DNA from 2 places in the Streptomyces sp. NPDC028910 genome. Region 1 is predicted to be linked to the other one. Evidence: riboswitches for the same ligand, from Rfam matches in the RefSeq annotation. Region 1 holds a riboswitch; the other holds the start of a gene.

Region 1 (5,532 bases):
CGCGAGGCGGACCCCCGCGAGGGCTTCGGCTGCTGCTGAGCCCGTACGCAGGGCCCTGCCCATCGCGGGCGGGGCCCTGCGGCGTGCTCAGCACCCAGTCCTTGAGGGGCTCGGTCTGGAGGGTGATGCCGACGGGGTCGGGGAGGTAGATGGGGATGCCGGTCTCCGCGTAGGCGCGGGGTTTCTCCTGCCGGACCCGGTGGTCGATGTCCGAGTCCCACGACACGACTTCGACAGCCATGAGGACGGAGTCGGGGTCGCACCACTCACCTTGCCCGACGAACGCCTTCGAGTGCGCCACCGCAGCGTCCGGAATCGCCCGGCCGGACCGGCACTCCTGCACCTTGAGGCCCCGCCCCGGGTGAGGCCAGAGCTCGGGCCGCTGCTGCATACAGATCCGCGTGAGCCACTGGATGATCATCCCGTGGTCGCCGTCCTGCAACGCCTTGCTTCTCAGCTTCCCGTCGATGAATTCCAGCCTCAGCCCTTCCATCCGGTTGCGGGCGATCAGGGCGAGCTCTTCGAACTCTTCGGTCAGCATGTGGGGCCGATCGGTCATCACGGTCATCACGGTAACGCCGGGCGCCGACACCGTCCTGCACACTCGACCCCATGGACATAGTGATCAGGGCGGCGCTGCCCGCCGAGTACGAACAGCTGGGCGAGATCACCGCGCAGGCCTACGTCGGCGACGGGCTCCTCGGCTCCGGCGAGGCGTTCTACGCGAAGGTCCTGCGCGATGTCGCCGGGCGGGCCGCCGACGGGGAGGTGCTCGTGGCCGTCGAGGAGGGGGCCGTCCTCGGCGGGGTGACCTTCGCCCCGCCCGGGAGTCCGCTGGCCGACATCGCCGGGCCCGGTGAGGCCGAATTCCGCATGCTGGCCGTCTCCCGCGAGGCGCGTGGACGCGGCGCGGGCGAGGCGCTGGTGCGGGCGTGCATGGCCCGGGCGCGCGAACTGCCGGGGGTCACGCACCTGGTGCTGTCCACTCAGCGCGGTATGACGGGGGCCCAGCGGATCTACGAGCGGCTCGGGTTCGTGCGTACGCCGGAGCGGGACTGGGCGCCCGTTCCCGGGCTGACCTTGCTCACGTACCGTCTGGAGCTGTAGCCGCACCGACACAACATGTGGGGGGTCGCGCATGCGCGGCCCCCCACATGTATGCTCAAGGCTGCTGTCGCCGCAGGGGAATCCGGTGCGAATCCGGAACTGTCCCGCAACGGTATGAAGTACACCCATTGGTGTATCCGCAAGTCCGAGGACCTGCCGACAGTGCGCCCGGGTCGACCGAACCGGGTGCCGACACGTCCGGGCCTCGCGGTTGGGCCGGTGGACGCCATGCGGTGTACGCGCTCCCGCGCGCCCGCATGCGCCCGCTCGCGCCCCGCTCCGCCGATGACCGGGCCGAGCGAGGGAGAGCTCCCGCCGTGACCATCGCGCCTTCCGCACCGCGCGCCGAGTCCACTTCTGGCGACACCACCGAGGGCCCGGGGGCCACGCTGCTGCGTACCCTCACCGAACTGACGGCGGACCTCCCCGACACCGACCCCGGCCGGGTCGCCGCCGCCGCGCTGCGCGGCCGCAGCTCCGCCGCCGACGAGGCCGAACTGCGCGGGCTGGCCACGGAGGCCGCCGCCGGCCTGATCTCCGAGGACCCGGCCTACTCCCGGCTCGCCGCCCGGCTGCTGACGCTGGCCGTCCGCGACGAGGCCGCCGGCCAGGGCGCCACCTCCTTCTCCGCCTCCGTCGAGGTCGGCCACCGTGAGGGGCTCATCGCAGACCGCACGGCCGAGTTCGTACGGACCCACGCGAGCCGCCTGGACGCACTGGTCGAGCACACCCTCGCCGAGGGCGCCGACGACCGCTTCGGCTTCTTCGGCCTGCGCACCCTGCACAGCCGCTACCTGCTGCGCCACCCGATCACCCGCCAGGTCATCGAGACCCCGCAGTACTTCATGCTGCGCGTGGCCTGCGGCCTCGCCGCCGACGAGAGCGTCCAGGCGGTCGAGGAGGTGGCCTCGCTGTACCGGCTGATGAGCCGCCTCGACTACCTGCCGTCCTCCCCCACGCTCTTCAACTCCGGCACCCGGCATCCGCAGATGTCCTCCTGCTACCTGCTGGACTCCCCGTTGGACGAGCTCGACTCGATCTACGACCGCTACCACCAGGTCGCGCGCCTGTCGAAGCACGCGGGCGGCATCGGCCTCTCGTACTCCCGCATCCGCGCCCGCGGTTCGCTGATCCGCGGCACCAACGGCCACTCCAACGGCATCGTGCCGTTCCTGAAGACGCTGGACGCCTCCGTCGCCGCCGTGAACCAGGGCGGCCGCCGCAAGGGCGCCGCCGCCGTCTACCTGGAGACCTGGCACGCGGACATCGAGGAGTTCCTGGAGCTGCGCGACAACACCGGTGAGGACCAGCGCCGTACGCACAACCTGAACCTGGCGCACTGGGTCCCGGACGAGTTCATGCGCCGCGTGAACGCCGACGCCGACTGGTCGCTGTTCTCCCCGGCCGACGTGCCGGAGCTGGTCGACCTGTGGGGCGACGCGTTCGACGCCGCCTACCGCAAGGCCGAGGCGGACGGCCTTGCCCGCAAGACCATGCCCGCCCGCGACCTGTACGGCCGGATGATGCGCACCCTCGCGCAGACCGGCCAGGGCTGGATGACCTTCAAGGACGCCTCCAACCGCACGGCGAACCAGACCGCCGAGCCGGGTACGGTCGTGCACTCCTCGAACCTGTGCACCGAGATCATCGAGGTCACCAACGACGGCGAGACGGCCGTCTGCAACCTCGGCTCGGTCAACCTGGGCGCCTTCGTCGTGGAGGGCGAGATCGACTGGGAGCGGATCGACGAGACCGTCCGCACCGCCGTGACCTTCCTCGACCGCGTGGTGGACATCAACTTCTACCCGACCGAGCAGGCCGGCCGTTCCAACGCCCGCTGGCGCCCGGTGGGTCTGGGCGCGATGGGCCTGCAGGACGTCTTCTTCAAGCTGAAGCTGCCCTTCGACTCCCCCGAGGCGAAGGCCCTGTCCACCAAGCTCTCCGAACGCATCATGCTGGCCGCGTACGAGGCCTCGTGCGACCTCGCCGAGCGCAGCGGCCCGCTGCCGGCCTGGGAGCAGACCCGCACCGCGCGCGGCGTCCTGCACCCGGACCACTACGACGTGGAGCTGAACTGGCCGGAGCGCTGGGACGCGCTGCGCGCCCGCGTCGCCGAGAGCGGCATGCGCAACTCGCTGCTCCTCGCCATCGCCCCGACGGCCACGATCGCCTCGATCGCCGGCGTGTACGAGTGCATCGAGCCGCAGGTCTCCAACCTCTTCAAGCGCGAGACGCTGAGCGGTGAGTTCCTCCAGGTGAACGCCTACCTGGTGGACGAGCTGAAGAAGCTCGGCGTGTGGGACGCCCAGACCCGCGAGGCGCTGCGCGACTCCTCCGGCTCGGTCCAGGGCTTCGGCTGGATCCCGGCCGAGGTCCGCGAGCTGTACCGCACGGCGTGGGAGATCCCGCAGCGCGGTCTGATCGACATGGCGGCGGCCCGTACGCCGTTCCTCGACCAGTCGCAGTCGCTGAACCTGTTCCTGGAGACGCCCACCATCGGCAAGCTCAGCTCGATGTACGCGTACGCCTGGAAGCAGGGCCTGAAGACCACCTACTACCTGCGCTCGCGCCCGGCGACGAAGATCGCCCGCGCCGCGCAGGCCGCCACCCCGGCGGCGCTTCCGCAGGCCGTCGCCGACGCGGAGGCGCTCGCCTGCTCCCTTGAGAACCCCGAGTCCTGCGAGGCGTGCCAGTAATGAGTTCAACCGACAAGAACCTTCTCGACCCGGGCTTCGAGCTGACCCTGCGTCCCATGCGCTACCCGGACTTCTACGAGCGCTACCGGGACGCGATCAAGAACACCTGGACGGTGGAGGAGGTCGACCTCCACTCGGACGTCGCCGACCTGGCGAAGCTGACCCCCTCCGAGCAGCACATGATCGGCCGCCTGGTCGCGTTCTTCGCGACGGGCGACTCGATCGTCTCCAACAACCTGGTGCTGACGCTCTACAAGCACATCAACTCCCCGGAGGCGCGCCTGTACCTGTCGCGCCAGCTGTTCGAGGAGGCCGTGCACGTCCAGTTCTATCTGACGCTGCTCGACACCTACCTGCCCGACCCGGACGACCGCGCGGCCGCCTTCGACGCGGTCGAGGAGATCCCCTCCATCCGCGAGAAGGCGCAGTTCTGCTTCAAGTGGATGGACTCGGTCGAGAAGATCGACCGGCTGGAGACGGCCGCCGACCGCCGCCGCTTCCTTCTGAACCTGATCTGCTTCGCCGCGTGCATCGAGGGCCTGTTCTTCTACGGGGCCTTCGCGTACGTGTACTGGTTCCGCTCCCGCGGCCTGCTGCACGGTCTGGCCACGGGCACCAACTGGGTCTTCCGCGACGAGACCATGCACATGAACTTCGCCTTCGAGGTCGTGGACACGGTCCGCAAGGAGGAGCCGGAGCTCTTCGACGACGCCCTCCAGCAGCAGGTCACCGACATGCTGAAGGAGGCCGTGGAGGCGGAGTTGCAGTTCGGCCGCGACCTGTGCGGTGACGGCCTGCCGGGCATGAACACCGAGTCGATGCGCGAGTACCTGGAGTGCGTCGCGGACCAGCGCCTGGTCCGTCTGGGCTTCCCGCCGGTCTACGGCTCGCAGAACCCGTTCTCCTTCATGGAGCTTCAGGGGGTCCAGGAGCTGACCAACTTCTTCGAGCGCCGTCCATCGGCCTACCAGGTCGCGGTCGAGGGCACGGTCGACCTGGACGAGGACTTCTAGGTTCCCCGGTCGGCACGCGGTAGCGCCGCGAAGCCGGGATGCGGTACACCACCGCGTCCCGGCTTCTCGCGTTTCCGGCGCCTGGTTGCCCGGCTGCCCAACTGCCCGGTCGCCCGGTCGCCCGGTTGCCCGAGCTCAGTGGGCGACGGGGCCCCAGTGCATCGCGGTGTGCCGGGTGCGGGGCCGACGGGCGGTGGGCGGCAGGCCGCCCACCTTCTGGCGCGGCAGCCACACGAGCCGGGTCTCGACGGCTCGCAGCCGCCGGTCGATCCGCCGGTCGCGCAGGGCCCCGTACAGGCTCGGGGCGAGCAGCACCATGGCGATGGCAAGGACGGCGAGGTAACTCAGGAACGTGTTCATGGCTCCACTCTCGCCAGAACCGCGAAGATCGAACAGTGGCAGGACTGTCATAGAAGAGCGAATTACTGCCACACTGGGGTCATGCTGAACAACGTGGCCGTGGCCCTCCTCGACGAAGTCGCCCCCTTCGAGTTCGGGATCTTCTGCGAAGTCTTCGGAATCGACCGCAGCGACCACGGGCTGCCGGTGTACGACTTCGCCGTGTGCGCGGCGGAGGAGGGCCCGCTGACCATGGCCGGCACCGGTTTCGCGTTCGCGCCCGCCCACGGGCTGGAGCGGCTGGAGAGCGCCGAACTGATCTGCGTACCCGCCTTTCGCAACGCGGCCGAGCGCACGTACCCGGAACCCCTCCTGGC
Region 2 (5,532 bases), on a different contig from region 1:
GGCGCGGACCAGGGCCAGGATCTCCAGCTGGTAGCGGATGTCCAGGTGGTTGGTCGGCTCGTCGAGGGCCAGCAGGCCGGGGTCCTGGACGAGGGACCGCGCCACCAGGACGCGTTGGCGTTCGCCGCCGGAGAGCCCGTCGAAGCGGCGCGCGGCGAAGGGGCCCGCACCCACGGTCTCCAGGGCGTCGGCGACGCGCCGTACGTCCTCCGGACCGTCCTGCTCCCAGAACCGTTTGTGCGGGCTGCGGCCCATGGCGACGACCTCGCGGGCGGTCAGCCCGAAGGTGCCGCTCGCGTCCTGCGGTACGACGGCCACGCGCCGCGCCCGGTCCTTGACGGTGAGCGCGCCCGCGTCCGCGCCGTCCAGCAGGATCCGGCCGGCGGTGGGCCGCAGGGTGCCGTAAACGCAGCGCAGCAGCGTGGTCTTGCCGCTGCCGTTGGGGCCGACCACACCCACCGTCTCGCCGGGTCTGGCGGTGAGGTCGACTCCGTGCAGCAGTGTGTGCCCGTCGATCTCGTAACGCACGGACTGGACCGCGAGTTCCACCGGCCGCGCCGGGTTCCCGGTCATCCGGCGATCCCCTCGGTACGGCTGGAGCGGCGCAGCATCCAGAGGAAGAACGGTCCGCCGACGAGCGCGGTGACCACGCCGACCGGGATCTCCTCGGGCGCGGCGGCCGTACGGGCGACCAGGTCGGCCAGGGTCAGGAACACCGCCCCGCCCAGCGCGGCCACCGGCAGCAGCGCCCGGTGTCCGGCGCCGACGACCATCCGGGCGGCGTGCGGAACCATCAGCCCGACGAAGCCGATCGCCCCGCTGTAGGCGACGAGCACCCCGATGACGAGGGAGGCGAGCACGAAGACGGCGGCGCGGAAGCGTCCGGTGTCCAGGCCCAGGGTGTGCGCGCCCTCCTCCCCGGCGAGGAGCAGGTCGAGCGGCCGGGCGAGGGCGATGAGCAGTCCGGTGCCGACGAGCAGCGCGGCGGAGGGCAGGGCCAGTTCGTCCCAGCGGGCCCCGCCGAGGCCGCCGAGCGTCCAGAAGAGGACGGTGCGGATCTGGTCGGGGTGCGCGGCGAGCACGAGGACGAGGCTGGTGAAGGCGGACAGGATGTACTGGACGGCCACGCCGGCCAGGACCAGCCGGCCGGTGGTCATGGTTCCGCCGCGCCGGGCCATCGCGTAGACGCCGACGAGCGCGGCCATGGAACCGGCGAAGGCGGCGAGCGGCACGCCCATGCCGAACCCGACGGCCGCCGTACCGAAGACGATCACGAGGACGGCTCCCGCCGAGGCCCCGGAGGAGGCGCCGAGCAGGAAGGGGTCCGCGAGCTCGTTGCGTACGAGGGCCTGCAGCACGGCGCCCGCCACCGCGAGCCCCGCGCCGACGACGGCCCCGAGGAGGACGCGCGGCATGCGGACGTCCCACACGATGGAGGCGAAGGCTCCGCTGTGCCCCTCCCCCGACAGGCCGCCGAGGACGATGTCAAGCACCCGGCCGGGGGCGATCCGTACGGGCCCCAGCGCCAGCCCCGCGACGGCCGACGCGACGAGCGCGGCGGCCAGCACGAGGAGGACCGCCGCGGTGCGGAGCCTCACGCGGCGTCGGGGTGGAGCTGGCCGCCCAGCGACTCGACGGCGTCGGCGACGCGCACGCCGAGGACGGCCGAGGAGAGCGGCAGGACGACGAACCGCCGGTTCTTGACGGCGGGAACCTGAGCGAGGGCCGGGTCGTTCAACAGGCGCTGCTTCTTGGCTTCGACGGTGGTGCCGCCGTAGTCGTAGATGAGGACGACCTCGGGCGCCCGCTCGATGACCTTCTCCCACGACACGTCACCGAAGGCGTCCTTGAGGTCGGCGAAGACGTTCGTCCCGCCGGAGAGGGAGACGATCTCGTTGCCGATGCCGTTTCCTCCGGAGGTGAAGGCGGAGGTCTCACCGGAGTCGTAGACGAAGACGGACGGCCAGGGCTTGTCCTTGACCCGCGCGGTCACGGCCTCGATGCGGCGCTGCTCGTCCTCGATGAGCTTCGCGCCGCGCTCGGGCACGCCGAAGGTCCGCGCGACCTCGGTGATCTCGGTCTTCAGCTGATCGAGGCCGACGGCGCCCTCGGCGCAGTACTCCACGTTCAGCCGGGAGTTGATACCGGACGTGGCGAGCCCCTCGCGGTCGCGGCCCTGCGCCTTGTCGAAGGCGCTGGCGTACCCGCCGTACACGAAGTCCGGGTCGGCGCCGAGGAGGACCTCCTTGGAGGGGTATTCCTTGGCCAGCACCTTGATCTTGTCGTAGGCGGGCCGGTAGGCCGGCAGCACGGCGTCGTCGAGGTAGGCGGACCCGGCGATCCGGTCACCCAGCCCGAGGGCGAGCAGCAGCTCGGTGGCGTGCTGGTTCATGGTGACCGCGCGCTGCGGCGGAGCCTGATAGGTGCTGCTGACCCCGCAGTTGGTGACGGTGTACGGGAAACCGGGCGCGGCGGCGGAGTCCCCCGCGGCCTGGTCCTGCCGCACCCCGGGCGAACCGGCACACGCGGCCAGGGGTATCAGGAACGCGAGCGGGACGAATGCGCGCAAGACGGCGCGGGAACGCGACATGGCGGGGCCTCTCCGGGGGATCCGCGTCCCCTGGTCGACGTGCGGAACGAGCGGAGGCGGCGCGTCAGTGTCTGACTCCCGGCCCTCCCGCACGGGGATGGCCGGTCACAGTGGCGGGACCGCACCGGAATCGCACCGGTTTCCTGTCCTGCACCGCCTGGGTAACGCGGCCAGTGTGCCAGAAAGCGCACGTCACCGGCCCGCGGGGGGCCCGAACACGCCATCGGGCCGGACCCTGGGGAGGATCCGGCAGATGACAGCCGACATCCGGAGCAACGGAACCGTCACGTCCGGCTCGTGGCCTACTCCCACGTGGAGTGCCCCGAACCGGCGACGCCACGCCACGCCCGTGCACACGGGCGGGACCTGACGTGGCGTTTGCGGCGAAGCCGCTGATGAACATGGCAGGGGCGGCAGGATTCGAACCTGCGGCCTTCGGTTTTGGAGACCGGCGCTCTGACCAGCTGAGCTACACCCCTTCGGCGAGACCAACCATGACACGGCTCGCTCCGGAGATCCACTGAATTCGGCGTGTGTCCGCCTCTTGAGATGCCTGCGGGGTCAGGGGGTGGCGGCGCGCGCGGACGCGGAGGATCGTGGAGAGGGTGGCGCGTGGACCGGGAGGTTCGTCATGTCCCGAAGCCGAGAACCAGGCCGTCCGGGACGCCGCTGCCGCCTCCGGGGCACTCTCGTGGCCATCGCGCTGCTCGCCCCCGCGCTGCTGGGCGCGGGTCCCGGGGGTCCCGGGGGTCCCGGGGGTCCCGGGGGTTCCGGGGAGACGATCGCGCTCGCCGGGAACGAGCCCGGCCAGCGGCTCGACGTCACGCTGACGCGGGTGGTCGACCCCGCGAGCCCCACCGGCCCGGAGCCCGAGGGCTCGGACCGGCTCGTCGCGGTGCGGTTCCACCTGGAGAACACCGGCACCGCCGTCTACAAGGATTCCCCCGCACCGGCCGCGCATCTGCTGGACACCACCGGGCAGCGGTTCGCCGGGCTCAACGTCCCCACGACGGCCGGGGCGGGCTTCCCCGAGACCGTCACCCTCGACCCGGGCGGCACGGCCGAGGGCTTCGTGACCTTCCGGCTCCCCCGGGACGCCGGCCTGGCCGCGGTCCAGTTCGCCCTCAACGGCGGTCTCGCCGACGACGTGGGCCAGTGGAGCCTGTCCTAGGCCGCTGCGTGGCGCGTCCGCGCCGTCGTGGCAGGCGCCACCTGGGCCGGCGACGTCCGCCCGCCCTACGCCGAGAACTCCAACTTCAACCGGCTGCGCGAGCTCAAGGCCAGGCACCCCGGCCTCAAGGTGCTGATCTCGCCGGGCGGTTGGAGCTGGTCCGCCGGGTACGAGGACTACAAGGCGCTGCAGAGACTGGCCGATTCCGGCACCTACCAGGTCCACCGGGGCCTGCGCGACCACCGGCCGGGGGCCCCGCCCGCGGGCCCCCCGGCCGGGGCCATCCGCTCCGGTCCGGCCGCGCCCCTCCACGTACGCTCCCCGCATGAGGAACTCGACGGTGCGGGCGGTCAACCGCCTCACGGCGCGCTGGGCCGCGCCCGCCACGGCCGGGGACGCGGGCACGGTCTTCACCGCGGCCGGGGTCTGGCCGCTGCTCGCCCTCCTCGCGGACGGCTCGGACGGCCCGGCCCGCGCCGAACTGGCGCAGGCGCTGGGCATACCCGCCGAGGCCGCAGCCGAGGCGGCACGGGAGCTGCTGGTCGCGCTGGCCGGCGTACGCGGTCTCCAGGCGGTGACCGGGGTGTGGTCGAAAGCCGGACTCCCGCTGAAGCGGAGCTGGTCGGCGCGGCTTCCGCCGGGCGCCCTGGCGACGCTGACGGGGAATCCGGACGAGGACGGCAAGGCCCTGGACGCGTGGGCCTCGTACCGGACGGGCGGCCTGATCGAGCGCATGCCGGTATCGCTGCGGGCGGACACCCGGCTCGTCCTGGCCTCCGCGCTCGCGCTGCGCCTGAACTGGGCGCAACCGTTCCGGGAGTTTCCCGGCCAGGCGCAGGAGGGCCCGTGGTCGGGGCGCACCCTGCGGCGGCTGCACCGCACCACCTCCTCCCTGGACGGTGTCCGGGTGGCCGAGGGCCCCGCCGGGCCCGTCACGATCGTGGACGTGGCCGGCGACGAAGACACGGACCTGGACGTACAGCTGCTGCTCGGCGAGCCGACGGCCGAACCCGGCCAGGTGCTGGAGACCGGCATCGCGGCCCTGGCCGGTACCGTCCGGTCCGTGCGCGGCAGCGCCCTGCCGGACGGCGATCCGGGGCCCGGGCTGGCGATCCGTACGGTGGACGCGGCCGGCCCGCAGCCGCTGCTGTCCCTCGCCGCCGTGGCCTTCTCGCTGCGCGCCGAGCACGATCTGCTGGACGACGCCCCGCTGTTCGGGCTGTCGACCGCGACGGACAGCGGCTTCGGGCACTTCCCCGGCATCAGCCCCGAGCCACTGGCGATCGGCTCCGCGCGGCAGTCGGCCATGGCCAGGTTCCATGCCGCGGGATTCGAGGCGGCGGCCGTCACCGCCATCGCGGCGAGGCCCGGCAGCGGCCCGCCGCGGGCGGCCCACCGGGCCCGCCGGGCCGAGGTCCGCCTCGACCGGCCGTTCGGCTTCCTGGCCGTCCACCGGACCTCCCGGCTGGTCCTCGCCGCGGGCTGGGTCACCGAGCCCGATGAGGTCGCAGGACAGCCTCGGCCACGGTCCCCGCGGCCGCCGCGGGCACCCGGCGCCCCCTTGAACTCGGGGTGAAACCCAGCGGCACGGCCGCGCCTACGTCTCCTCCCGGCGGGCGGCGGCGGCCAGTGCCGCGGTCTCCGTGAAGGCGGGGACGCGCCCGGTGCCGCCGCGTCCGGAGACCGAGAGGGATGCGGCGGCCATCCCGTACGCCACCGCGTCCGCGAGGGTGTCCCCGAGGACGAGCCGGGCGGTGGTGGTGCCGGTGAA

Evidence for each region. Region 1 has a riboswitch for cobalamin ahead of ACZ4TV_RS09210 (ribonucleoside-diphosphate reductase subunit alpha). Riboswitches for the same ligand answer to the same signal wherever they lie in the genome.
Region 2: linked by a shared signal. The riboswitch ahead of ACZ4TV_RS21460 (ABC transporter substrate-binding protein) and the one ahead of ACZ4TV_RS09210 (ribonucleoside-diphosphate reductase subunit alpha) in region 1 are both predicted to bind cobalamin.

The regions. Positions count from the first base shown of each region.
Region 1 covers NZ_JBVHVF010000005.1:55,633-61,164, reverse strand. The annotation lists gene ACZ4TV_RS09220 (Uma2 family endonuclease) at 1-568, opposite strand, end outside; gene ACZ4TV_RS09225 (CstA-like transporter-associated (seleno)protein) at 1-39, shown strand, start outside; gene ACZ4TV_RS09215 (GNAT family N-acetyltransferase) at 613-1,107, shown strand; cobalamin riboswitch at 1,149-1,282, shown strand; gene ACZ4TV_RS09210 (ribonucleoside-diphosphate reductase subunit alpha) at 1,425-3,803, shown strand; gene ACZ4TV_RS09205 (ribonucleotide-diphosphate reductase subunit beta) at 3,803-4,816, shown strand; gene ACZ4TV_RS09200 (hypothetical protein) at 4,952-5,176, opposite strand; gene ACZ4TV_RS09195 (helix-turn-helix domain-containing protein) at 5,258-5,532, shown strand, end outside.
Region 2 covers NZ_JBVHVF010000017.1:150,691-156,222, reverse strand. The annotation lists gene ACZ4TV_RS21470 (ABC transporter ATP-binding protein) at 1-573, opposite strand, end outside; gene ACZ4TV_RS21465 (FecCD family ABC transporter permease) at 570-1,598, opposite strand; gene ACZ4TV_RS21460 (ABC transporter substrate-binding protein) at 1,595-2,590, opposite strand; cobalamin riboswitch at 2,636-2,775, opposite strand; tRNA gene ACZ4TV_RS21455 (tRNA-Trp) at 2,993-3,069, opposite strand; gene ACZ4TV_RS21450 (DUF4352 domain-containing protein) at 3,282-3,761, shown strand; gene ACZ4TV_RS21445 (serpin family protein) at 4,087-5,337, shown strand; gene ACZ4TV_RS21440 (PfkB family carbohydrate kinase) at 5,359-5,532, opposite strand, start outside.